Regions from separate parts of the Kocuria sp. CPCC 204721 genome, predicted to be linked through region 3. Evidence: riboswitches for the same ligand, from Rfam matches in the RefSeq annotation. Region 3 holds a riboswitch; each other region holds the start of a gene.
What was found. Region 3 has a riboswitch for S-adenosylmethionine ahead of RF637_RS06695 (hypothetical protein). Riboswitches for the same ligand answer to the same signal wherever they lie in the genome.
Positions count from the first base shown of each region.

Region 1: linked by a shared signal. The riboswitch ahead of RF637_RS10365 (LLM class flavin-dependent oxidoreductase) and the one ahead of RF637_RS06695 (hypothetical protein) in region 3 are both predicted to bind S-adenosylmethionine.
Region 2: linked by a shared signal. The riboswitch ahead of RF637_RS09265 (methylenetetrahydrofolate reductase) and the one ahead of RF637_RS06695 (hypothetical protein) in region 3 are both predicted to bind S-adenosylmethionine.

Region 1 is NZ_JAVKPO010000011.1:45,175-53,171, reverse strand. Features, by position in the region: gene cls (cardiolipin synthase) at 1-672, shown strand, start outside; gene RF637_RS10375 (alcohol dehydrogenase) at 854-1,918, opposite strand; gene RF637_RS10370 (SdpI family protein) at 2,076-2,468, opposite strand; gene RF637_RS10365 (LLM class flavin-dependent oxidoreductase) at 2,754-4,181, opposite strand; SAM riboswitch class IV at 4,259-4,373, opposite strand; SAM riboswitch class I at 4,502-4,593, shown strand; gene RF637_RS10360 (ABC transporter ATP-binding protein) at 4,601-5,404, shown strand; gene RF637_RS10355 (aliphatic sulfonate ABC transporter substrate-binding protein) at 5,409-6,458, shown strand; gene RF637_RS10350 (ABC transporter permease) at 6,455-7,444, shown strand; gene RF637_RS10345 (AMP-binding protein) at 7,577-7,997, shown strand, end outside.
Region 2 is NZ_JAVKPO010000008.1:87,643-95,639, forward strand. Features, by position in the region: gene RF637_RS09240 (polyprenyl synthetase family protein) at 1-535, opposite strand, end outside; gene RF637_RS09245 (MarR family winged helix-turn-helix transcriptional regulator) at 532-1,038, opposite strand; gene RF637_RS09250 (fructosamine kinase family protein) at 1,211-2,080, opposite strand; gene RF637_RS09255 (thermonuclease family protein) at 2,129-2,917, shown strand; gene RF637_RS09260 (hypothetical protein) at 3,041-3,310, opposite strand; SAM riboswitch class IV at 3,360-3,476, shown strand; gene RF637_RS09265 (methylenetetrahydrofolate reductase) at 3,521-4,510, shown strand; gene metE (5-methyltetrahydropteroyltriglutamate--homocysteine S-methyltransferase) at 4,707-7,196, shown strand; gene RF637_RS09275 (aminotransferase class I/II-fold pyridoxal phosphate-dependent enzyme) at 7,271-7,997, shown strand, end outside.
Region 3 is NZ_JAVKPO010000005.1:68,216-76,212, forward strand. Features, by position in the region: gene RF637_RS06685 (hypothetical protein) at 1-340, shown strand, start outside; gene RF637_RS06690 (BCCT family transporter) at 607-1,281, shown strand; gene RF637_RS06695 (hypothetical protein) at 1,396-1,674, opposite strand; SAM riboswitch class IV at 1,695-1,837, opposite strand; gene RF637_RS06700 (glycosyltransferase family 4 protein) at 1,949-3,112, opposite strand; gene RF637_RS06705 (DUF6350 family protein) at 3,231-5,027, shown strand; gene RF637_RS06710 (DUF308 domain-containing protein) at 5,138-5,851, opposite strand; gene purN (phosphoribosylglycinamide formyltransferase) at 5,948-6,541, shown strand; gene purH (bifunctional phosphoribosylaminoimidazolecarboxamide formyltransferase/IMP cyclohydrolase) at 6,599-7,997, shown strand, end outside.

The DNA of each region.
Region 1 (7,997 bases), on a different contig from region 3:
GTCCGGGGCACGGGATCCGTAGTCACCGAGTTGAACGCGGTGTTCGTCTCGGACTGGTACTCGGAAACCGACGACCTCCTGCTGGACGAGACCCCCGCCGCGCTCGAGCACACGGCCGAGCCCATGTACGCCCAGGTGGTGCCGTCCGGGCCCGGGTTCGAGACCGAGAACAACCTGCGCCTGTTCAACCACCTGATCTACAACGCCAATCACCGCGTAGTGATCTCCAGCCCGTACTTCGTCCCGGACGAGTCCCTGCTCCACGCCATCACCACGGAGGCCCAGGCGGGCGTACGGGTGCAGTTGTTCGTGGGTGAGACCTCGGACCAGTTCCTCGCGCAGCACGCCCAGAACTCGTACTACTCCGAACTCGCGCGCGCCGGGGTGGAGATCTACCGCTACAGCTCCCCCACCGTGCTGCACGCCAAGTTCGTGCTCGTGGACGACATCGTCTCCGTGATCGGTTCCTCCAACATGGACGAGCGTTCCTTCGCGCTGGACCTTGAGGTCTCCGTCCTGATCGTGGACGAGTCGTTCCGCACCCGGATGGAGGACGTCGTGGGGCAGTTCCGCGCCAACTCCACCCTCTTGGACCTGGACGCCTGGGAGAAACGCTCGCTGGGGCGCAAGTTCGTGGAGAACGTCTGCCGCCTTACTTCCGGCCTGCTCTGACGCGCCCCGGACGACGACGCCGCGGAGCCGGGCGCGGCGTCGTCCGTCCCCTCGGTGCCGCCCACCCGGGGCGGGCGCGAGTGTCCGTTCCTCGCCCGGGTGCGCGAACGCCGTCGCCGCCCGCAGAGATCGGGGTGGCGACGGCGTCGTCGTGCACGGTGGGCACGGGGCCCGGTGCGGATCAGCCCGCTACGAGCACCGCGCGGCCGTTGAACGTGCGGTTGCGCAGGCCGTCCAGCGCGGAGTTGACCTCCTGTGCGGTGAGCGGGAGCTCCGTGATGGGCGGCTTGGGCAGATCCGTGTCCTGGGCGAGCGCCACGAGCTCCTTGAGTTCGGGAAGACTGCCCACGAAATTGCCGCGGATGTTCAGCAGGTTGAACGCGGTGAGCGCGGTGGGGAACTGGTACTGGCCCCCGAACAGGCCCACGCTGACCAGGGTCCCGCCGTTGGCCATGGCGAAGAGCGCGGCGTTGGAGGTGTCCCCGTTGTTGACGAGGTCGATGGCCGCGGCAATCTTCTCCCCGCCGGCCCGGACGATGTCGCCCACGAGGTCCTCGCCGCCCACGGCCACCGTGGCGGACGCGCCCACCGCCTGGGCGTTCTTCAACGCGGCCTCGCTCATGTCCACGGCCACGATGTTCTCGTGACCCAGGGCCTTGAGCACCGCAATGGTCATCAGCCCTACACCGCCCGCGCCGATCACGGCCACGGGCTTATCCGCGGGCAGTGGCATGATCTTCTTGACCGCTGAGTAGGAGGTCAGGCCGGAGCAGGCGAGCGTGGCGCCGAAGGACGGGTCGATGTCGCCCAGCGGCACCAGGTAGCGCTCGTCCGGCACGTGGACCTCCTCTGCGTAGCCGCCGCGGCGCTGCACCGAGAGGTTGCGCTTCTTCCCGCTGCAGTAGTTCTCGCGGTCCTCCGAACAGGCCTGGCACTCGCCGCAACCGATCCACGGGAACACGATGTACTTGGTGTCCCCGGGCGTCACCGTGGCGTCCGGTCCCGCGGCCACGACCTCCCCCACGATCTCGTGCCCGAGCACCACGGGGTACTGCGCGCCCGCCGCGGTCAGTTCGTAGCGTCCGGCGCTGCCGAGGTCGAAGTACCCGTCCTGGCAGTGCACGTCCGAGTGGCAGACCCCCGAGTTGGTCACGCGGATCATGACCGCGGAGCCTTCCAGTTCGGGCCGTTCCACCTCGAGTTCCTGGGCTGCTCCGCCCGGCTCCGTGTGCGCGAAAACCTTCATGGCCACTCCTTCGTTGCGTGTGTGTAAGTCGCCTTATCAGGTGAGCTGTGTCACTACTCTAGGCCGCTACGCCGAGTTGTCCACGGGTCCGTGCCCGTCGCATCGGGGGACGACGACGCCGCTGATGCGCCCCGGTCTCAGGCGCGGGGTTCCGGTCTCAGGCGCGGGGTTCCGGAGCCGACTTTTGCGCGGCCCGCCGAGCGGCGCGGTTGGCAGGCCCCACGGCGGACACCAGCACCGCGACCTGCAGCAGTACACCCGCCAGCCCGGCGACGATGCCCCATTCGGGCCGCCCCAGAACGAGCAACACGATCGCCGCCACCACGGCACACACGGCCACGGGAACGGACCACCGCACCCTCGGAAGGGCCGCGGCGTGACCCGCGGACCACGCGGCGTCGGACGCGCGCGTGTGCCGGGTCCGGAGGCCCACGGCCCCGTTGCGATCGAGCGAGCCGACGGCCGCTGCCCTGACGGTCACCACGGTCACGACGCACACCAGGACCGTGCTGAACGACAGCATGATCACTCCGAGCAGGTCCTCGTCCACGGTTCCCTCCGGGTCACGGGCATTTCCTCCACCCTACGACCGTCACGGATCCGGGCACTGCGGATCCGGTGACGTCATCCGCGAACGCCTCCACCGCAAGGTGCTCCGCCGCAGGGCAGAACCCAGTGGGGAATCCTGGTCGTCGTCAGCTGACACAAGGTCATGACGAGGTCGCTCTCTTCCGCATCGCCAGGGATGGGGCGGTCACGGTGACCGGGGTCGACGACGCCGCCCTGCCGGGCCTGCGGGACCGGGCGCGAGCGGCGTCGTCGTCGGAGGGAGGTGTCAGCCCACCAGCTCGCGGGACGGCGTGTCCGCGACGGAGGGCTCGCCCACGAACGCGCCGCGGTACTTCGCGGCGGGGTGGGTGTCCTTGACCCGCGGCTGGCCCTCGCCGTAGAGGGACTCGCGCAGGGTGGTGCCCTCGTACTCGGTGCGGTAGCGCCCGCGCTTCTGCAACTCGGGGACCACGTACTCCACGAAGTCCTCGAAGGAACCGGGGCTCACGTGGTAGGCCAGGTTGATGCCGTCCAGGCCGCCCTCGTCCACCCAGGTCTCGAGCTGATCCGCGACGGTCTGCGCGGAACCCACGAGCACGGCACCCATCCCGCCCAAGGCGCAGTGCTTGGCGATCTCCTCGCGCGTCCACTGCTTGTCCTTGGACTGCAGCGTGAACGGGGTCAGGAAGGACTGGATGGAGTCGGTCTTGATGTAGTTCAGGGCCTCGTCCTCGTCGAACTGGGACAGGTCCACGCCGGACCACCCACCGATGATCGCCTGGGAGGCCTCCAGGTCCACGTATTGCAGGTAATCGCGGTACTTCTCCTGGGCCTGCTCGTCCGTGTCCGCGACGACCACGGAGAGCATCGCGTAGATCTTGACGTCGTCACGGCTGCGGCCCTCGGCCTGAGCCCGGTCGCGGATCTTGTCAGTCACGAAACGCGTGAGGTCCGGGCGCAACCCGCCGATGAACACGGCTTCCGCGTGCTTACCCGCGAACGCCTGCCCGCGCGAGGACGCGCCGGCCTGGAAGATCAGCGGTGTGCGCTGCGGGGACGGTGCCGTGAGCCCCGCTCCGGGAACCGTGAAGTGCTCCCCGCTATGCCGGATGGGATGGACCTTGGTGGGATCCGCGTAGACACCCGTCTCACGGTTCTGAACCACAGCGTCCTCCTCCCACGAGCCCTCCCAAAGCTTGTAGCACACGTCCAAGAACTCCTCCGCGATCTCGTAGCGCGTATCGTGCTCAATCTGGCGCGGCAGGCCCTGGTTCTCCGCAGCGGACGGAAGGTAGGAGGTCACCACGTTGAATCCCACGCGGCCCTTGGTGAGGTGATCCAGTGTGGCGTACTTGCGGGCCAGGGTGTAGGGCTGCTCGTAGGTCACCGCGCTCGTCACGCCGAAGCCCAGGTGCTCGGTCACGGCGGCCATGGCCGAGACCTGCATGAACGGGTCGTTGACCGGGACCTGGGCCCCGTCACGCACGGCCGGAGCCGCGGAGTTCTTGTAGATGTCGTAGATGCCCACCACGTCCGCAAGGAACAGGGCGTCGAACTTGCCCCGCTCCAGCAGCTTGGCCAGCTCCGTCCAGTACTCGATGGTGTTGTACTCGGTGGCCCGGGACCGCGGGTGGCGCCACAACCCGAAGCTCTGGTGATCCACGCAGGTCATGTCGAACGCGTTGACGGAAATCCGTTTGCTCATCTCGGTCAGCCCCTCAGCAGGAACACGACCCGCGCCCCGTGCACCACCTACGGCGGCCTACCTTGCGGGTCCAGCGCGCTTGTGTGGCGCCGTACTTGCCGCATGCGGTGTGTCATGCGGCCCGATCCTCACCTGGGGCACCCCGCTACGGGAGAGGGTTGCCGTCCGACAAGCCAGGGCTAAACGTCGGCACTCGTGATCGTTGTGGCATCGATCCTAACGGGGATCCCCGGTCCTCGGAAACACCTCGGGTTACGGCACGTCACGACGGCGCCCCGGCGCGTCACACGATTTGCACCCGCGGGCTCCCGGCCCGTTCAATGGTGGGGTTCCCATCCGGAGCGGCTGAGAGACCTGGCTCGTTGACGTCGCAGCAACCAGCCCCACGCGGGCAAGGTGCTAATGCCAGGAACGATGGAGTTGATGAATTGAGCCATATCCTCACGCGCCCGGAATCTGCCGTCGACGCCGCTGCGGTCACCTTCGACCGGGTCGGCAAGTCCTTCCCCGCACACCACGGAGCGCATGTCCACGACGTCCTGAGGGACGTGACCTTCACGGTGCGTCCGGGCGAGATCGTCTCCGTCCTGGGCCCCTCGGGGTGCGGCAAGTCCACCCTGCTACGCGCCGTGGCCGGGCTCGGCACGGCGAGCGAGGGCGAAGTCCGGATTGACGACTCGGTGGTGCGCGAGATCGACCCGCGCTGCGCCGTCGGCTTCCAGGAACCGCGGTTGCTGCCGTGGCGCAGCGTGGCGCGCAACGTGGCACTGGGTCTGCCCCACGGGACTCCCGCCCGGGAAGGGAAGCGGCGGGTGGCGCAGCTGTTGGAGCTCGTCGGCCTGTCCCACCACGCGAATCACCGTCCCTCGGAGATCTCCGGGGGCATGGCACAGCGCGCATCCCTCGCCCGGGCCCTGGCACGGAACCCGCGGGTCCTGCTGTTGGACGAGCCCTTCGGGGCCCTGGACGCCCTGACCCGGATCAGGATGCAGGATCTGCTGCTGGACGTGCACCGCGCCGATCCCACGACCGTGCTCATGGTCACCCACGACGTCGAGGAAGCCCTGGTGCTCTCCGATCACGTGGTGGTGCTCGCGCGGGAAACGGCCACGGGCCCCGCGACCATCGCCGAGATCATCTCCCCCGAGCTGGCCCGCCCGCGCTCCCGCGAGGACAGTGAGATCACCGCGCTGCGCGCCCACCTGTTGGCCTTGCTCGGCGTGGAGCGCTGAGCGCATGGCGCAGTTGTCCCGACGCCGCGCCCTGCAGGCACTCGGCCTGTCCGCGCTAGCGCTGCCCCTGAGCGGATGCGTCATGGAGGGCGAAGGTCCGGGCCGCGGTGTGGCCGGCGGTTCCGCGCACGAGATCTACCTGGACTACGCGACCTACAACCCGCTGTCCCTGATCATCAAGGCCAAGGGCTGGCTCGAGAAGGTCGCCGAGGCCCACGGTCAGACCGTGACGTGGGTGTACTCGGCCGGTTCCAACAAGGCCAACGAGTCGCTACGCGCCGGGGTCGTGGACGTGGGCTCCACGGCAGGTTCCGCCGCACTGCTCGCGCGTGCCAACCGCTCGCCGATCAGGACGATCGACCTGTTCTCACAGCCCGAGTGGTCCGCGCTCGTGCGCACCCCGGACTCCCCCGTGCGCACCGTGGCGGATCTCGCGGGCACGTCCGTGGCCGCGACGAAGGGCACGGATCCGTACTTCTTCCTCCTACAGTCCCTCGGCGCGGCGGGCATGAGCGCCCAGGACGTCACCGTGGTGAACCTGCAGCACGCGGACGGGCGCACCGCGCTGGACACCGGTCAGGTGGCCGCATGGTCCGGACTGGACCCCGTGATGGCCGCCGCGGAGAAGGCGGGGGACGTGCTGTTCCACCGGCAGTTGGAGTTCAACACGTACGGGTTCCTCAACGCGCGGGAGGTGTTCCTGCAGCTGAACCCCACGGGTGCGCAGGACGTGGTGAACACGTACGCCTACGCGCGGCAGTGGGCGCTGCAGCACCCGGAGGAGGGGATCGCGATCCTCGCGGAAGGCGCGAGCATCGATCGCGACACCGCCCGGCGGGTCTGGCAGCGCACCCACCTGGACATCGACCCCGTTCCGGGCCCCGAACAGCTCGCGGTGCTCGAGCGGGTCGGGCCCATCCTGGTGGAATCCGGGGACGTCTCCTCGCAGCAGGACGTGGACGAGGCGCTCGCGAACATCGTGGAGCAGCACTACGCACAACACGCCGATGCGGCCGCCGTGGCCCAGGTGATCGAAGGGAAGCAGTCCTCATGAGCACTCACGACACCTCCTCCGCCGCACCGCGGTCCTCGGACGGCGCGTCCCGCGAAGCACCGGGCGGCACGTCCTCCGAAGCAGCTGGCGTCACTGCGGTGGCCACACTGTCCGACGACGACGGACGCCACGGGGCGGGCGCGGTGGCGCCCGGCGACGTCGCAGCCCCATCAGACACCCCTGCCGCGGCGGATTCCCGCACGCGTCCCAGCGCGCTGCGCAATCCTTGGGCCCTGGGGCTGATCGGGATCGTCCTGCCCGTGCTGCTGGTGCTCGTGTGGCACGCCCTCTCCACGAACGGGACCTTCTCCCCCGTGCAGTTGCCGCGCCCGTCTGCGGTGCTCGCCGCGGGATGGGAGCTGCTGCGCAGCGGTGACCTGTGGTTGCACGTGGGGATCTCCACGCAGCGCGTGATCGTGGGCTTCCTGATCGGCAGTGGGCTCGGGCTGTTGCTCGGCGCGTTGCTGGGGCTCTCCCCGTGGGCGCGGGCCATCGGCTCGCCCACGATCGGCGCGCTGCGCGCCGTGCCGTCCCTGGCGTGGGTGCCGCTGCTGTTGCTGTGGATCGGGATCGGGGAGAACTCCAAGGTGACCCTGGTGGCGATCGGCGCCTTCTTCCCGGTGTACACCACGGTGTCCGCCGCGCTGCGCCACGTGGACCGGCACCTGATCGAAGCCGCACGGTCCTTCGGGCTGCGCGGGGTCAAACTCTTCACCACCGTGCAGTTGCCCGCGGTGCTGCCCTCCGTGATCTCCGGGCTGCGTCTGGCCCTGGCCCAGGCGTGGTTGTTCCTGGTGGCCGCGGAACTGCTGGGTTCCTCCATGGGCCTGGGGTTCCTGCTCACCGATTCGCAGAACAACGGCCGCACGGACCGGTTGCTGCTCGCGATCCTGTTGCTGGCCGTGCTGGGCAAGCTCACGGACGCCCTGCTCGGCATCTTCGAGCGGTGGACGCAGCGGCGCTGGAGCGTGGCCGGAACCAGGTGACAACCCGCCCGGTTCCCGCCGGCGCCCGCCGTTCCACCGGGGCCCGGTCGTTCCACCGGGGGCCCGGTCGTTCCACCGGGGGCCCGGCCGTTGCAGACACCGACCGTTCGGATCGACATCACAGGAGGACTCGTGACCGGTACGCACTCGTACTCAGACCCCGCTCACCCCACACCGAACCCGGCGTTGATCTCTGACGACGCCCGGGTGCAGTTCTGGGTCGAGCAGGCCGGGCGGCTGGACTGGGCGCAGCCGTGGCACACGGCTCACCGGTTCGAGAAGCCGCAGCGCACGGGTGAGGACCACGACGGCAACCCCACTTACACCGTGCCCGAGATCGCGTGGTTCGAAGGCGGGAAACTCAACGTCTCGTACAACTGCGTGGACCGCCATGTGGCAGCCGGGCGTGGTCAGCACGTGGCCCTGTACTTCGAGGGTGAACCCGGGGACCGCCTGGTCTATACCTACGCGGACCTGCAGCGTGAGGTATCCAGGGCCGCCAACGCCCTGCTCCAACTGGGCGTGGAGAAGGGCGACCGCGTGGTCATCTACC
Region 2 (7,997 bases), on a different contig from region 3:
GCATGCCCCGGCGCAGCCAGTCGCGGTCCACCACGTCGTCGTGGACCAGCAGGGCCGCGTGCAGCATCTCGAACGACGCCGCCAGGCGCACGCACTCGGGGTCCGGCACCTCTGTCTCCCGGTCGCCCGCCGTGTGGTTCCCGTCTCCGGCCGCATCGCGCACACCCGGCGTCTCCTCGGCATCCCCGGCGTCCGGCGCGACGAGCGGGTCAGGCGCGCTCGATCCATCCCCCGCGCCCCCGGCGAAGGAGGACCACGCGATCCACGTCAGTCGCGGCCGGATGAGCTTGCCGCCCACCATGTGCTCGCGCACCCGCTCCCACAGCACCCCGAAACCCGGGCTCGTGGGAACTCGATTCGCGGGGGCCGCGAAGAACGCGTCCAGCTCTTCCCCCACGGCGGTGCGGAAACGGCGCCAGGCGGCGTCGTCGGCGGGGGCGACACTCGGGGAGGCCCCAGGATCGGTAACGGACGGGATCCCGGGAGCCGCTCGGTGGGATTCACGGGACCGGGCGGTGCGTACGCGTTCGGTCATGACCCACCCGCCCCGGGATCGTCCTGGGACGCCTGGTCCGCGCGCCCGCGCAAGTCTTCCAAGTACTCCTCCAGACGGGACTCGGTACCTCTCAGGAACCGGAGGACGGCCTCACGCCCGGGCTCGTCCAGGGCGTCGAGCTCGTCCTCGACCATCCCGATTACCGGCACGACGTGCTCCCGGGTCCGCTCCCTGGACGAGGTCACCGCGCGCACAGTCATCCGGCGTCGATCCCCCTCCACGGGCTCCCGGACCACGTGACCCGCGCGCACCAGTCGGTCCACCACCGCGGTCGCGGAGGCCGTCGTGATGTGCAGCGCGTGAGCCAGTTCCGTGGGCCCCATGGAATGGACTATGAGCATGACCATGGCCGCGTAATCGGTTCCCTTGAGCCCCAAGATGCGGCGGATCTCGTACGCGATCTCCGCGTTGAGCACGACCACCCGGCGCAGCGCACGCGACTGCGGGCTCACCGGCCCGTACCACGTTGCACTGCTCTCCATCGCGTCCCTCGCGTTGTGGATAACTAGACAATCTAGTAAACATCATGCTGCACGTGCGGGGGACGTGTCCAACCATGTCACGCGGGTGGAAAACGTTGTCCGCACCTGCCTTGTAGCAGTCATCGGCCGAGAACGCCCTGTCCTCAGCGGGTGATGGACGCGCCCCGTAGTGTCACATCAGACTGCGCAGGGCCCGTAGGACCGCCCCGCCGTAACCACCGTCGAACCTGATCGCATGCACCAGCAGCGGCGGCAACTGGTACCACGGCACCCGGTCGTGCCAGCCGTCCGCGAGGGGGTAGGCGTCGTCGTACGCCGCGAAGCATTCCCGCCCGAAACCGCCGAAGAGCTGCATCATGGCCAGGTCGTACTCGCGGTGTCCGTAGAACGAGGACGGATCGATGAGCCAGTTCGTCCCGTTGCGATCCACCACGCGGTTGCCTGCCCACAGGTCACCGTGCAGCAGGCTCGGGGGTTCGGGAGGGCCCGCGAGTTCGTCCGCTCGCGGCGCCAAGCGCGCCAGCAGGTCCGACGCCGCGGGGTCCAGGTGTCCCGCGTCGATCGCCGCGCGCAGCAACGGCTCGATGCGGCGGTGTAACAGGAAGTCGGCCCAGTCGTCCGTGGGCGTGAGATCCACCGGGAACGAGCCGATGCGTTCCGGCAGCTCCGCCGAGAGCCACCCGACGTGCGGGGCTCGCGCGCGGTGGATGGCCGCGAGACCAGCACCCATGCTGCGTTCCGTGGCACGGTCCTGCCGTCCGGGACCCTCGTCGATCCACTCGAGCACCAGGGCCTCATCGCCCACGTGATGCACCCTGGGCACCCGCACCTCGGCGGGGGCGACGGCGCGCAGCGCCTCGAGTCCCGCCGCCTCCAACGCCAACACACCCGCCGGGGCACCCGGCATGGTCTTGGCGAACAGGGGCCCGTCCGGGGTCTCGAGCCAGTAGGCGCGGGCGGTGTCCCCGCCGCTCAGGGGACGGGCATCGCTCACGCGCAGGTCCGCGACAATCTCACCGGGAAGCTCATCGATGGTGGCCATGCGTCTTGTCTACACCATGCCGCACTGCGCACCACCCCGGACGACTCAGTGGCCACAGTGGAACGCGTGGTGGACGGGGACACCCTGGACGCCACGATCGCGGGAAAGTCCACACGGGTGCGGCTGCTGAACATCAATACCCCGGAGGTCGCGCGGGACGGTCAGCCCGGCGAGTGCCTCGCGGACGAGGCCACGGCCAAGCTTGAGGACCTACTGCCCAAGGGATCCACGATCCACCTGGACTACGACGTGGAACGCACGGACCGCTACGGCCGCACCCTCGCCCGAGTGACCCGCGACGACGACGGGTTGAACGTCAACCAGGCACTCGTCAAGGCGGGCCTGGCAACGCCCATGACCGTGGGCGCCAACAGCACGTACCGGCGAGAGATGGACAGCGCGTACAACGTGGCCCAGGCCATGCAGGTCGGTTTCTTCGACCCGAAGCAGGACTGCGCGCCGCCGGGGGAATCCGCATCCCCCGGCACCACAACTCCGAGCACCGCGAGCCCGAGCGCGACGCCGAGTCCCACCTCGTCCTCCACGCCCACTCCCACGCCGACGCTCGAGGCGCCTCCCGCGGTCGTGGAGGACGAGGTCGCCGTGGGCGATCCGGCACCCCAACCCAATCCCGCTCCGCAACCGAACTACAACTACAACCCCGCCCCCGCGCAGCCCGCGGCACCTCAGCTACCGGCCGCGCCCCGGGTACCTGCTGCCCCGCAGCTGCCGGCGGCACCCCACGTGCCCCCGGCTCCCGAGAGTGATGGCGGTTATCCCGGTTACACCGGCCCCCGGTGCTACGAACCGGGAGGAAAGGTCTGGCACCCATGCTGAGTTGCTGATGACACGCCAAGGCACGCCCACCCGGTCGGTTGACCGGGTGGGCGTCCCTGCTTTTCGCCGCGCTTTCGTCACGCGGGTGCACCGGCGAGCCGCCGGATGCACGGCGGCCCGAACTCAGGGTTCGTGACGACCGGGGTTGGCGGTCGCGCTGCGCAAGGGGGACGGCGTCGTCGTCGGAGCGGGTGCCTGAGAGGACGCGGACCCGCCCGCGGCCGGCGCCGCGGCTATCGAGCGCGAGACCCAGTTCTCGGGTCCCAACTCGGGCATCTTCATGTCCTGCACGTCGTGGGGCAGGATGACCACGGCAGGGCCCAGGTGCCCCCGTGCGGTCCATTCAGCCCGCTTGGGAAGACGAGCGCGGCGGGAGGCCGGCGGTTCCGTCATCGTTCGTGGGCCTCGTCACGAGGCTGTGCTACGCTCGCTCGTAACAAAGGATCATGAGTCCCGGTGCGAAGCTCTGGCTAACCGGGCGGCAACCCTCCAGCTGTAGTGGGGTGCCCCAGATGAGGATCCGGCCGCCGCGCAACCGCGTGGTCGGCAAGTACGGCGCTCGGAGCTCATCCTCCGGCGTCCTAACGCCGGAGGATTTTTTATATGCCCGCACCCCTCGCAGCGTCAGAACCCGCGCCCGTGACTGGCCCGCCCACGGGGACGTCCTGGCTGGTCCGGCGCCCGCGCCGCTCCACGCTCGTCTCGTTCGAAGTGTTCCCGCCGCGGCCCACCGCGGACCCGGACACTGTGTGGCGCAACATCGACGCCATGGCCCAGGCCGGGCCGGATTTCTTCTCCGTCACCCACGGTCACGCCGGCCATCACGGTGTCTCCCGCGAGGCGCTGCGCCACCTGCGCCGCGCGACCAAGACCCCGGTCATGGCGCACTTCACGTGCGGTGGCACGGACCGCGCGGGTCTCGAGCGCGCCGTGGACCAGTTGCTGGACGACGGCGTTCGCGACCTCCTCGCGCTGCGCGGCGACCCGCCCCTGGGTACCGGGGAATGGCGGACCCCCGCGGGTGGCCTGGGCCGGGCCTCCCAACTGGTGGAGCTGATCCGGGACGTCGAACGACGTCGCTTCGGCACCGGGTTCCGCCCGGGTCAGCGGCCGCTGTCCGTGTCGGTGGCGTGTTACCCGTCCCCCGCGCGAGGCCGCGACTTCGAGGCGGATCTCGCGTCCCTGTGGGACAAGCAGGAGGCCGGCGCGGACTACGCGATCACGCAGGTGCTCTACGAACCCGAGGACTACGCCACGTTCCTGGAACGCGCGCGCTCGGAGGGCATCCACATCCCCGTGGTCGCCGGGCTCATGCCGCTGAGCAACCCGCAACGGTTGCAGCGCATGACCGAGATCACCGGGGTCCGGGTCCCGGAACGCCTCACCCGGTTCCTGCGCGCCGACACTCCCGAAGAACTGCGCCACCGCGGGGTCGCGGCCACCCTGTCCCTGATCGACGATCTCATGGATCTGGGCTGCGCCGGTTTCCACCTCTACACGTTCAACCGCCCCGAGGCGGCGCTGACCATCCTGGAGCACCTGCGGGTCCGGGATGCCGCTCGTGAATACCGAGGCCGCAGCCCCGCGGCCTGACCGCCGCACCAGCCCCGACCGACCCGTGAACCGCTCGTGTTGGCTTCGACCGCCACATCCGGGCAGGCCGAAAACCGTTCGTAGCGGCACCACCCACGGTGACGTTCCCCTTACCCCGCCGCGCCGGAGCACACCCGTTGCCGCGGTTCATCACACCCCTAACCGCCATACCCCACACCAGCTCCGAGGAGTTCCCATGAGCACCCAGCCCGTCCCGTTCCCCGCCGCCACGATCCTGGGCTACCCCCGCATCGGCCCCGACCGCGAGCTCAAGCGCGCACTCGAGTCCTACTGGAAGGACCCGCAACAGCACCCCGCCACCACCGTGCTGGACACCCTCGCCCGGTTGCGTGAGCGCACCGCCACGCGATTGTCCGAACTCGGCCTCACCACGGATCACGCGGTGCCGTCCGAGGGGTTCGCGGTGGACCACGTCCTGGACACGTCCCTGGCGCTGGGCGCGGTTCCCGCGCGGTTTATCGCGGACGGCTACGAGCCCGCCGCCCCGGACACGCCCCGCGGGATCGAGCTGATCACGGCGTTGTCCCGCGGCACCGATCGGTTGGAGCCGCTCGAGATGACCAAGTGGTTCGACACCAACTACCACTACTACGTACCCGAGATCGGCCCGGACACCCCGTTGCGTGCGAACCCCGAGAGCCTCGTGTCCCGCTACCGGACGACCCTCGGGACCACCGGGATCACCACCCGCCCGGTCCTCGTGGGCCCCGTGAGCCTGCTCTTGCTCTCACGCCCCGAGACCACCGATGCCGTCGCAAGTCACCCCCTGCAGCGCCTCGACGACGTCGTGGCCGAATACGCCGCGATCCTGCGAGCCCTGGCTGAGGCCGGCGTCGAATGGGTGCAACTCGACGAGCCGGCCCTCGCCGCGGACGGGTGGAGCGTGGAACGCACCGAACTCGTGGCCGCCCTCGAGAGCGCCTACACCCAACTTTCGAACGAGCAACAGCGCCCCGCGATCCTCGTGACCGTGGGCTACGGCGATGCTGGCGAGGACGCCCAGCTCGCCCTGGCCCACACGAACGTCGACGCCCTGGCCATCGACCTCGACCGCGGGGACGTCCCCGGCAAGAAGGCACTCGAGGCATGGGGCGAACGCCCCGTCGTGGGCGGCGTCGTGGGCGGACGCACCGTGTGGCGCACCGACCTCGCGCGCGCCGTCGAGACCCTGGACCGGCTGCGCGCCGCGGCCCGCGGGCCGGTGGCCGTGGGCACCGCGACGCCGCTGCTGCACGTCCCGCACGACGTCGCCCGCGAGACCGCACTGGATCCGGACGTCACCAGCTGGGTCGCGTTCGCGGACCAGAAGGTGACCGAGGTGGTCGGGCTCGCGCGCGGCGTCGAGCACGGCTGGGATGCCATCCGGGACACCCTGGACGAGGACGCCACGATCCGCGCGGCCCGCGCCGAGCACCCGGCAACTCACAAGGCCGAGATCCGCGAGCGCACCGCCGCGGTGCAGGACGCGGACCGCCAGCGCGCGGACGCCGAACAGCGCCGCGCTGCCCAGCGCGAACGTCTGCGCTTGCCCGTGCTGCCCACCACGACCATCGGATCCTTCCCGCAGACGCCGCAGATCCGCAAGACCCGGGCGGACCACCGCGCGGGGCGGATCACGGAGGCCGAGTACACGGACGCGATCCGCGCGGAGATCGCCCACACGGTGCGCGTCCAGGAGGAACTGGGGCTCGACGTCCTGGTGCACGGCGAACCCGAGCGCAACGACATGGTGCAGTACTTCGCGGAGGGCCTGGACGGTTTCGTGACCACGCAGCACGGCTGGGTGCAGTCCTATGGATCGCGCTGCACGCGCCCGTCGATCCTGTTCGGGGACGTCTCGCGCCCCGCGCCGATCACGGTGGACTGGACCTCGTACGCGGCGTCCCTGACCGAGCGCCCCGTCAAGGGCATGTTGACCGGGCCGGTCACGATCCTCGCGTGGTCCTTCGTGCGCGACGACGCTCCGGCCGCCGAGGTCGCCGACCAGGTCGCACTCGCCCTGCGGGACGAGATCGCGGATCTCGAGCGCGCGGGAACGCCCGTGATCCAGGTGGACGAGCCCGCGCTGCGCGAGCTGCTGCCGCTGCGGGCGGCCGAGCGCCCGGCGTACCTCGAGTGGTCCGTGGGGGCGTTCCGCCTGGCCACGGGCGGGGCGGCCACGGACACCCAGATCCACACCCACCTGTGCTATTCGGAGTTCGAGACCGTCCTGGACGCGATCGACGCCCTGGACGCGGACGTCACCACGCTCGAGGCGTCCCGCTCCGGTTCGGGCATCGTGACCGGGCTCGCGGCATCCGACTTCCCTCGGGACGTGGGTCCCGGCGTGTGGGACATCCACTCGCCCCGGGTCCCCACGTTCGAGGAGCTCGCGGGGCGCATCCGCCACGCGGCGCACGAGATCGGCGCCGAGCGCGTGTGGGTTAACCCCGACTGCGGGTTGAAGACCCGCGGCTGGCCCGAGACCGAGGCCGCACTGGACCGGCTGGTCGCCGCGACGGTCACCGTGCGCGCGGAACTCTCCGCCGACGACGCCGCTCGGACGGCCAGCGCGCCCGCAGGTGCACCGGCGAACGTGGACCCGAACGACGCGACGACCGTGTCCGGGAGCGTCACTGTCGCCGCGTCGTCGACCCCTGCCGCGGATACTCCGGCGCAGCGCTGATTCACCCGTAGGAAACGTCCACCCGGTGGCCGCCGCCGCGCGGCCACCGGGTGGACCGAGGAAGGAAGAAGACCATGACCGCAGCCACCCCCGCTCCGCTGGGCACGCCCATCGTCCGGCCCATCCACCACAGTGCCGCGTACGCGTTCGAGACCCTGGCCGACGCCCGCGAGGTCTTCGCCCAGCGCGCGAGCGGTTTCACGTACGCCCGCACGGGTAATCCGAACGTCGCGGCGCTCGAGGCCGAGGTCGCGCGGCTGGAGGGAGGGGAATGCGCGGTCGCGACGTCGTCGGGACAAGCCGCGGTGAGCCTCGCTTTGCTCACGCTGACCGGGCCCGCGAAGGACGCGCACGTCGTCGTCTCCTCGCGGATCTACGGCGGGACGGTGGACCTGCTCACGGACACCCTCGCGGACACGGGCCTGGAGGTCACGTTCGCGGATCCCCGCGAACCGCAGCAGTGGGAGGATGCCCTGCGCCCCGGCACGCGCGTGTTCTTCCTCGAATCCGTGGCCAATCCGCTCACGGAACTGCCTGAACTCGAGGCGATCGCGGAGATCGCGCACCGCAACGGTGTGGTCGTGATCGTGGACAACACCGTGGCCACGCCGCACCTCTACACTCCCGGGCGCCACGGTGCGGACCTCGTGGTGCACTCGGCCACCAAGTACCTCTCGGGACACGGCGGGCCCCTGGGCGGTGTGCTCGTGGACACCGGGTCCTTCGACCCCACCGAGGACCCCGAACGGTGGCCGTGGCTGACCCGCAAGCACCACCGCTGGGGGGACCGTTCCCCCGTGG
Region 3 (7,997 bases):
CCGCAACCAGGCGGGGCTGTACCGGATCAACCACCACCACAAGACGCGCTACGCCTACCGCACCGCGGAGGACGTGGTCTCGGGTCACGCCCGTCCCGTGTCCTCGGGGCTCGGCAAGCACCTCGCGGCGCGGGACACCGGCACGGCGTTGGTCAGCTACGATCCCGAGCTGCGGTTGCTCTCCGTGCCCATCGGTGCCGCCCTGCCGGGGCTGTACGCGCGCGCCACGGTGCTGTGCTCGGGGCTGCTGCCCACGCTCGTGGACGAGGACTTCTCCCTGAACTACGGGGACGTCTCCGAGGAGTTCGCGAGCGCCCTCGTGGCCAAGCTGCTGGGCTGACAGTGCCGCCCCGGGCGAACGGGGGGTGTGCTCGTGGGGCCGCGCGGCTGCATTCGGCTGCTGCGCGGCCCTCCCCTACAGTGAGGTGGCGTGCCATGACTAACGGCTGGTAGTAAGGCGCCTCAACCCCGGGTCGTCCGACGTCCGACCCGCATCCCCGACGTGACCACACACGATTCCTCGTCCATCCGTCACCCACGCCCGGGCTCGTCGCCCGTCGCGGATCCGCCCGCCCCGTCCGGGCCCCTCGCTCTGCGCCACCCCGGTTGCCCGTCAACTGGCGGGTCTTCGTTGCCGCGGCAACCCTGCTTGTCTCGCCGTCCGCCTGGGCCACGGAGGCACCCGAGCACGCCGACGCCGTGATCGGCGGCGTGGTCGCGTGGGTCGCCTCCCGGCTGGGGTGGTTCTACATCCTCACGGCCGCTCTCGTGATCGTGTTCGTGATCCTGGTCGCGGACAGCAGGCACGGCACGATCAAGATGGGCCCGGACCACGCGAAACCCCAGTTCAACCTGTTCACGGGGTGGGCCATGTACGCCCTGATGGGCATGGCATTCGGCTACTTCGCCTACCGCTTCGGCATGCCGCTGAGCATCCGCTCCGCTCTCTACCCCCTGATCGGGTGCCGGATCCACGGTGCCGCCGGCGACGCCGTGGACACCGCGGCGCTGCTCGGGACCATCTTTGGGGTGGACAAGGGCACCCGGCGGCTTTCCGAGCTGAACATCATCCTGGCGATCGGGCTCATGCTGTACGTGCTCATCACCGGGCGCACGGCGTTCCTGCTGGATGCGATCGTCAAGGGCGTGAGCGGATTGCGCGTGGCAGACGCCTCGGTGATATCCGAGCTCGTGACGGTGAACCCGAAGATCACGGTCTTCATGATCGGTGAACGCGCCGCCGAGCTGATCGCCCAGGACCGGGACGCGACCGCCCGGTGAGCACGGCCGCCAAGAACCGAGCAGGCTGAGAACATGGGTGTGGCCCGGGTCCGTCCGGACCCGGGCCACACCCGACCGTGGAGTTCGCGGTCGCGGGGACCGTGCTCGCGAGGACTACGCGGGCAAGGGCTCCAGCTTGTAGAAGGACACCCCGCCGGTCACCCGGGACGCCCCGGGGACCAGGAGTCTGCTGTACTTGGCGCACCACTGGCCGCGCCCCCGTGTGTGCTGTGCGGCGAGTGCGACCTCACGGGCGTCGTCCGCGAAGTACTCGTGCTCGTGACCGTCCGATCCCGTGATGGACACCACGTGCCGGGCGGGGTCCGCCTGAACGGTGACGTCCACCCACTGTTCGCGGGTGTCGGGGTGGGATTTCTGGGTTGTCGTGTTCATGATGTCGGGCCTCTGATTTTTCCGGTCGCTTGCCGGAACCACACGTGTGGCCCCGGCCGCTTCGTCATCCAATCCACCCCTGAACCGAGGGTTGGCGTACGCCGAGTTGGAGCTCTGGGCGCGCGGTGACGTCCTTGTCGTTGCGCGGGCGCATCTCGTGAAGCTGATTCGAGCCTATCCGTGGATTCGGGGGACCAGCCAGGCGCGGACCGAGAATGTCATCAAAACTTAATCAAGCTTCTGTTGAGTAACATCTGGCACCCGGCGGCGTTTCTCACGGGGTGCGCAGGCCGGCCCCGCGCGTACCGCGCATCCGGGAGGTGACCGTGCGAGCGCGCTCGTAGTGGCCCAGCAACTGCTCGCACACGGCACCCCACGTGCGCTCCTGCACGCACTGGTGGGCGGTGCGCGCGAAGGCGAGGCGTTTGGCGTCGTCGCCCGCGAGGTCCCGGACGCGCTCGCGCAACCCGGCCAGGTCACCCGGGGCGTAGAGCCACCCGTTACGCGAAGAGTCCACGAGGTCCAGGGGGCCGCCGCGGCCCACGGCCACCACTGGGACCCCGGAGGCCATGGCTTCCTGGATGGTCTGGCAGAACGTCTCGTGCTCACCGGGGTGCACGAACACGTCCAGCGACGCCATGGCCGTGGCGAGTTCGGTGCCCGTGAGGAAGCCCTCGAAGTGCGCGTTGGGCAATACCGAGCGCAGCGACTCCTTCCCGGGGCCGGAACCGATGATCACGAGCCGGGTGTCCGGCAGGGCGTCGATCGCGGCGAGGTCCGCGACCTGCTTCTCGGGGGCCAACCGCCCCACGTATCCCACGAGTCGCTTGCCGCCGCCCACGCGCTCGCGCCACGCGTGATCGCGCAGCGCGGGACGGAACCGGCTCGTGTCCACTCCGCGGCGCCACATGTGCACCCGCTGGACGCCATGCTCGTGGAGTTGGCTGATCGACGCCGTGGAGGGAGCGAGCGTGAGGGTCGCACTGTTGTGCATCGCACGCACGTGGGACCACATGGCGGTCTCCAGCACGGATGCACCGTAGCGTGCGGCGTAACCGGGCACGTCCGTCTGGTACACGGCCACGCACGGCAGACCCAAACCCTTGGCGGCCTGGATGGCCTGCCACCCGAGCACGAACGGGGACGCCACGTGCACCACGTCCGGGGCGAAGCGGGCCAGGATGCGCTGCATGCGACTCACGGTGCAGCTCGCCACGCGGACCTCGGGATAGCCCGCGAGCGGCAGGGACGGGATGCGCTCGATCCGTACGCCGTCCACGTGGTCCACCGAGCCCAGGAACAGGGTCTTCTCGTAGGAGGGGGCGATCACCATGGCCTCGTGCCCGTGATCCCGCAGGTGTTCCAGGACGCGGATCACCGAATGAGTGACACCGTTGACGTGGGGGAGGAACTGTTCGGCCACCAATGCAATTCTCACGGTTCCCACTGTGGGCCCGGCGCCTCACGGGGGAGTCACCCGGGGGTGGCCCGCAGGTGAAGTCCGGGCTAACTTCGCTGCCCGTGGTGCGCGGGTGAACGTGAAAAGATGTCCGGTGATGAAACTTCCCTCACTGCCCGGCGTGGTCTCGGGCGTACGCGACCGCTTCACGTCGCACGGTTCGTCCCCCGTGCGCGCCGCCGACGTGCCCCGCCCCGAACCGGACGACTCCCCGGGACTGCCCATGCCGCTCGCGCTGCAGGGCGTGATCGAGCTGCTCGCGGTGGCCGTGGTGGGCCTGTTGCTGGGCACCGTGCTCCTGGGTGCGGTATGGGCTGCGGGGGGCTTCGCGACCATGGGCGCGGGCGGGAGCCTGCAGCTCGCCGGTCAGGTCTGGTTGCTCGCGCACTGCGTGCCTCTCACGATCCAAGCCATCCAGGGCCTGTCGCTGGACGGTGGCGGGACGGTCACGCTCGTGCCTCTAGGGCTCACGCTGATCCCGTTCGGCCTCGCGGTGATCGCGGGCCGCCGGATCGCCCGGGCGTGCTGGCGCGGTCAGTTCCTGATCCCGTTCTTCGCCGGGATGCTCGCGTACGCGCTCTTCGGGGCCCTCGTGGGCTGGCTCAGCCGCACCGAACAAGTCTCGGTGGACCTCGTGGCGGCCGCCCTGTTGCCCCTGGTCCCGGCCGGGTTGGGCACCCTCGTGGGCGGGTGGAGCGCTTCGCGCTCGCTCGCCGCGGTGCTCGGGGCCGACGTCGCGTCCTGGTTGCAGCGCACGAGCCAGCACTCACGCTGGGCCGGTTCCTACGTGTGGGCCGTGATCCGCGCCGGTTTCCTCGCCGCGGTCACCGCTGTGGCGGCCGGTGCCCTGTTGTTCGTGGTGGCGCTCGCGTGGAACTGGGACCGCGTGATCACGGTCTACCAGGACCTCGGTACCGGCGCTGCGGGGGACACCGCCCTGACGGCACTGCAGTTCGGGTACCTGCCCAACATGGTCGTGTGGGCGCTCACGTGGGCCACCGGTGCCGGCTTCTCGCTGGGCACCGGGACCCTGGTGTCGCCGTTCCAGAGCACGCTGGGACCGCTGCCGCAGTTCCCGGCGCTCGCCGCGCTGCCCACCGGTGACCCGTGGCTGTACGCCCCTGCGGTCCTGGGGTTGCCCGTGCTCGCGGGTCTGCTCGCGGGGTGGTGGTTCTGCCGCGAGGGTGAGAACCACCTGGACGACTGGATGGCCATCCGCCTGCCCCTGCGCTGGATCACGTTCGTGCTCTCCACCGTGCTCACGGCGGTGTTCATGGCCGTGGTGGGGGCGGGCCTCGTGACCGCGCTCGCGTGGCTCTCCAGCGGTTCGCTGGGCATCGGCAGGCTCACGGACATCGGCCCGCACGCGTGGCACGTGTTCCTGTGGCTCGGTGCCGAACTCGCGGTGGGCGCCACCGTGGGGTGCTTGGCCGGGCCCTGGCTCGAACGCGAGGGCTACCGTTCCCGCTCCCGCGCCGAGGCGGACGAGCTCCCCGAGTCGGATTCCCCGGCCCCGGAGGACGACGCCGCTGTGGCCCACCACGACGCCCTGCCCGCCGCTGGCGCCGCGCACGGTTCCCGCTCGGCTTCCGGCCCCGGCGCCGGGCAGGATGCTCGCACGGCACCCGGTGGCCGTCCTGGATCCGGGGCGGCCGTCCCGGACGGCGAGGTCACGGCTCGGGATGTCCGGGGTCTGTTCCGGGGCCGCGCGTCGCGCGCTGCCGCCGAGCCCGAGTGGGAGTCCCAGCCCCGCGGCGGGTCCACGGCCGTGGGACGATCGGCAGACGAACCGGGACTGTCCCGCCGTGAGGAGGCCAAGCGTCGTCGTGCGCAGCGCAGGTCCGAGAAGCGCAAGGCCGCGCGGCTGGCCGCCCTCGACGACGAGCGGGACTGAGACGACGATGAACCGCTCCTGGCGCCGACGGGCTCGGGCGTCCCAGGACGTGGGACTGGGCCGATGACGAACCGCTCCCGATAGCAATGGACTCGCTGGGAGCGGGCGTCTCAGGACCCGGGACCGGCGGAGGTCGGCGAGGTCGCTCCCGGTGTAGCACTCCCCGAAGGGGCAGGGTTCGAGGCGCTCGGCGTGGGCGTGACAAGGGAGGCCTCAGGCGTGGCGGTGGCCGTCGGATCGTCCTGCGGCGCACCCGTCTCGAGGGGAGCACCCGAGAAATGCTTCCACACGTTGTCGCTGAGCTGTTGCTCGCACCGGCTGGTCGAGGACAGCGTGAGGGCCCGCTCGGTGCATTCCTGGTAGACCTGGGTGGCCGGCCACACGAGCAATCGGGTGCCACCGCCCAGCGCATTGATCACACCCCACACGATGGCCAACACCGCGAGCACCGTGATCAGGACCCGTGAGGACGAACCGCGGGAGCGCGCGAGCGCGATGATGCCCAGCACGATCCCGGCGATGGCGAGTACGAGCCCCGCCACGGTGGACCACACGTCACCCACCACGAGTGCGGAGGCGAGCACCGCGAGGGCCGCGGCCACCGCGGCGAACCGGAGCCGAGCGCCATCAGAGGGGTCCCCGGACTGGGGGCCGCGAGGTGAGGGCTTCTCACCGCGCGGGTCGCCGGCGTGCGGGCCACGGTGCTGCGGGCCGCCGGAGTGCGGTCCCCCTGAGTGGGAACCCCCGGAAGGGGTGCCGCCGGAGGTCGAACCCATCGAGTGCGTGGCGTGGGGCGGCGTGCTCCGGTGGCGGGAATCGTGCATACCCACCACTGTAGGCGAGCCGATGGACCGAGCAGCGCCGCGGGTGCGGCACCGCCGCGGCGCCATCGAGGCAGCCTCGCTGGATAGAGTGGGCCCATGCGTTTAGTGGTTCTGGTCTCGGGCTCCGGTACGAATTTGCAGGCGATGATCGACGCCCTGCACCAGGGGGACGTGGAGGTGGATATCGCCGCCGTGGGTGCGGACCTGGAGTGCGCCGGTCTGGACCGGGCGCGCGCCGCGGGCATCGACACCTTCGTGGTGCCGCTGTCCGAGTACCCGGACCGGGAGCAGTGGAACCGTGCGCTGCAACGACGCGTGGCGTCCTACCACCCCGACCGCGTGGTGTTCGCCGGGTTCATGCGGATCGTGGACGCGGAGTTCGTGTCCGTGTTCCCGCGCCGGATCATCAACACGCACCCGTCCTTGTTGCCGTCCTTCCCCGGTGCCCATGCCGTGCGGGACGCCCTGGCCTACGGCGTGAAGGTCACGGGCGCCACGGTGCACGAGGTTGTCGCGGACGTGGACGCCGGACCCATCCTGGCCCAGGTCGCGGTCCCCGTGGCCGAGGACGATACCGAGGCCGTGCTGCACGAGCGGATCAAATCCGCCGAGCGCACCCTGCTCGTCAACGCGCTGGCGAAACTGAGCTGGGACGTCACGAGCACCGACCCCGATCTGCCCCGGTCGTAGACTGAACCGGGCTCCGGCCCGCCTACCGTCCGTACCCTCGTCCCCACTGGAGAGCTCGTGAACACTGCCGACCTGAACCGTGTGCCGCTCAAGCGCGCACTGATCTCCGTGTACGACAAGACCGGTCTGGAGGAGCTCGCGCGAGGGCTCCACGACGCCGGCGTGAGCATCGTCTCGACCGGTTCCACAGCCGGGACCATCCGCGGCGCGGGGGTCCCCGTGACCGAGGTCTCCGAGGTCACCGGGTTCCAGGAGTGCCTGGACGGGCGGGTCAAGACCCTGCACCCGCGCGTGCACTCGGGAATCCTCGCGGACCGGCGCAAGCAGGAACACATGGATCAGCTCACCGAGCTCGAGATCGAGCCGTTCGACCTGGTGATCGTGAACCTCTACCCGTTCCAGGACACCGTGCGCTCGGGTGCGGAGCAGGACGCCGTGGTGGAGCAGATCGACATCGGTGGTCCGTCCATGGTGCGCGCGGCCGCCAAGAACCACGCCGCGGTCTCCGTGGTCGTGGATCCCGCCGGTTACCCGGACGTGGTGCGCGCGGCCCAGGAGGGCGGTTACGACCTCGCGGCCCGGCAGAAGCTCGCGGCGGCGGCGTTCGCCCACACCGCGGCCTACGACACCGCCGTGGCCACGTGGACCGCCCAGCAGTTCGACCACGACCCCGAGGCGAACTTCTGGCCCCCGTACGCGGGTCTCGCGCTGCAGCGCGCGGAGTCCCTGCGCTACGGCGAGAACCCGCACCAGAAGGCCGCGCTCTACACGAACGACGCCGCGGCGCCCGGGATCGCGCAGGCCGAGCAGTTGCACGGCAAGGCGATGTCCTACAACAACTACGTGGACGCGGACGCCGCCGTCCGCGCCGCATTCGACTACGACGAGCCCGCCGTGGCCGTGGTCAAGCACAACAACCCGTGCGGCGTGGCCGTGGCCACCCCCGGCGCGCAGGACCCCATTGCGGACGCCCACCTCAAGGCCCACGCGTGCGACCCGCTCTCCGCGTACGGCGGTGTCGTGGCGGCCAACCGCACGGTCACGGCGGACATGGCCCGCAACCTCAAGCCCATCTTCACCGAGGTGGTCGTGGCCCCCGAGTTCGAGCCGGAGGCGCTCGAGATCCTCGGGGCCAAGAAGAACATCCGCCTGCTCGCGCTGCCCGAGGGCTTCGGCCGCGATCCCCTGGAGTACCGCGGGGTCTCCGGCGGCGCACTGTTCCAGCAGGCCGACCGCCTCGACGCCGAGGGCGACGACCCTGCCGACTGGGCCCTGGTCTCGGGTGACGCCGCGGACGAGAAGACCCTGGCGGACCTCGAGTTCGCATGGCGTTCCCTGCGAGCCGTGAAGTCCAACGCGATCCTGCTCGCGAACGACGGTGCCTCGGTGGGCATCGGCATGGGCCAGGTCAACCGCGTGGACTCGTGCCGCCTGTCCGTGGAGCGGGCGAACACGC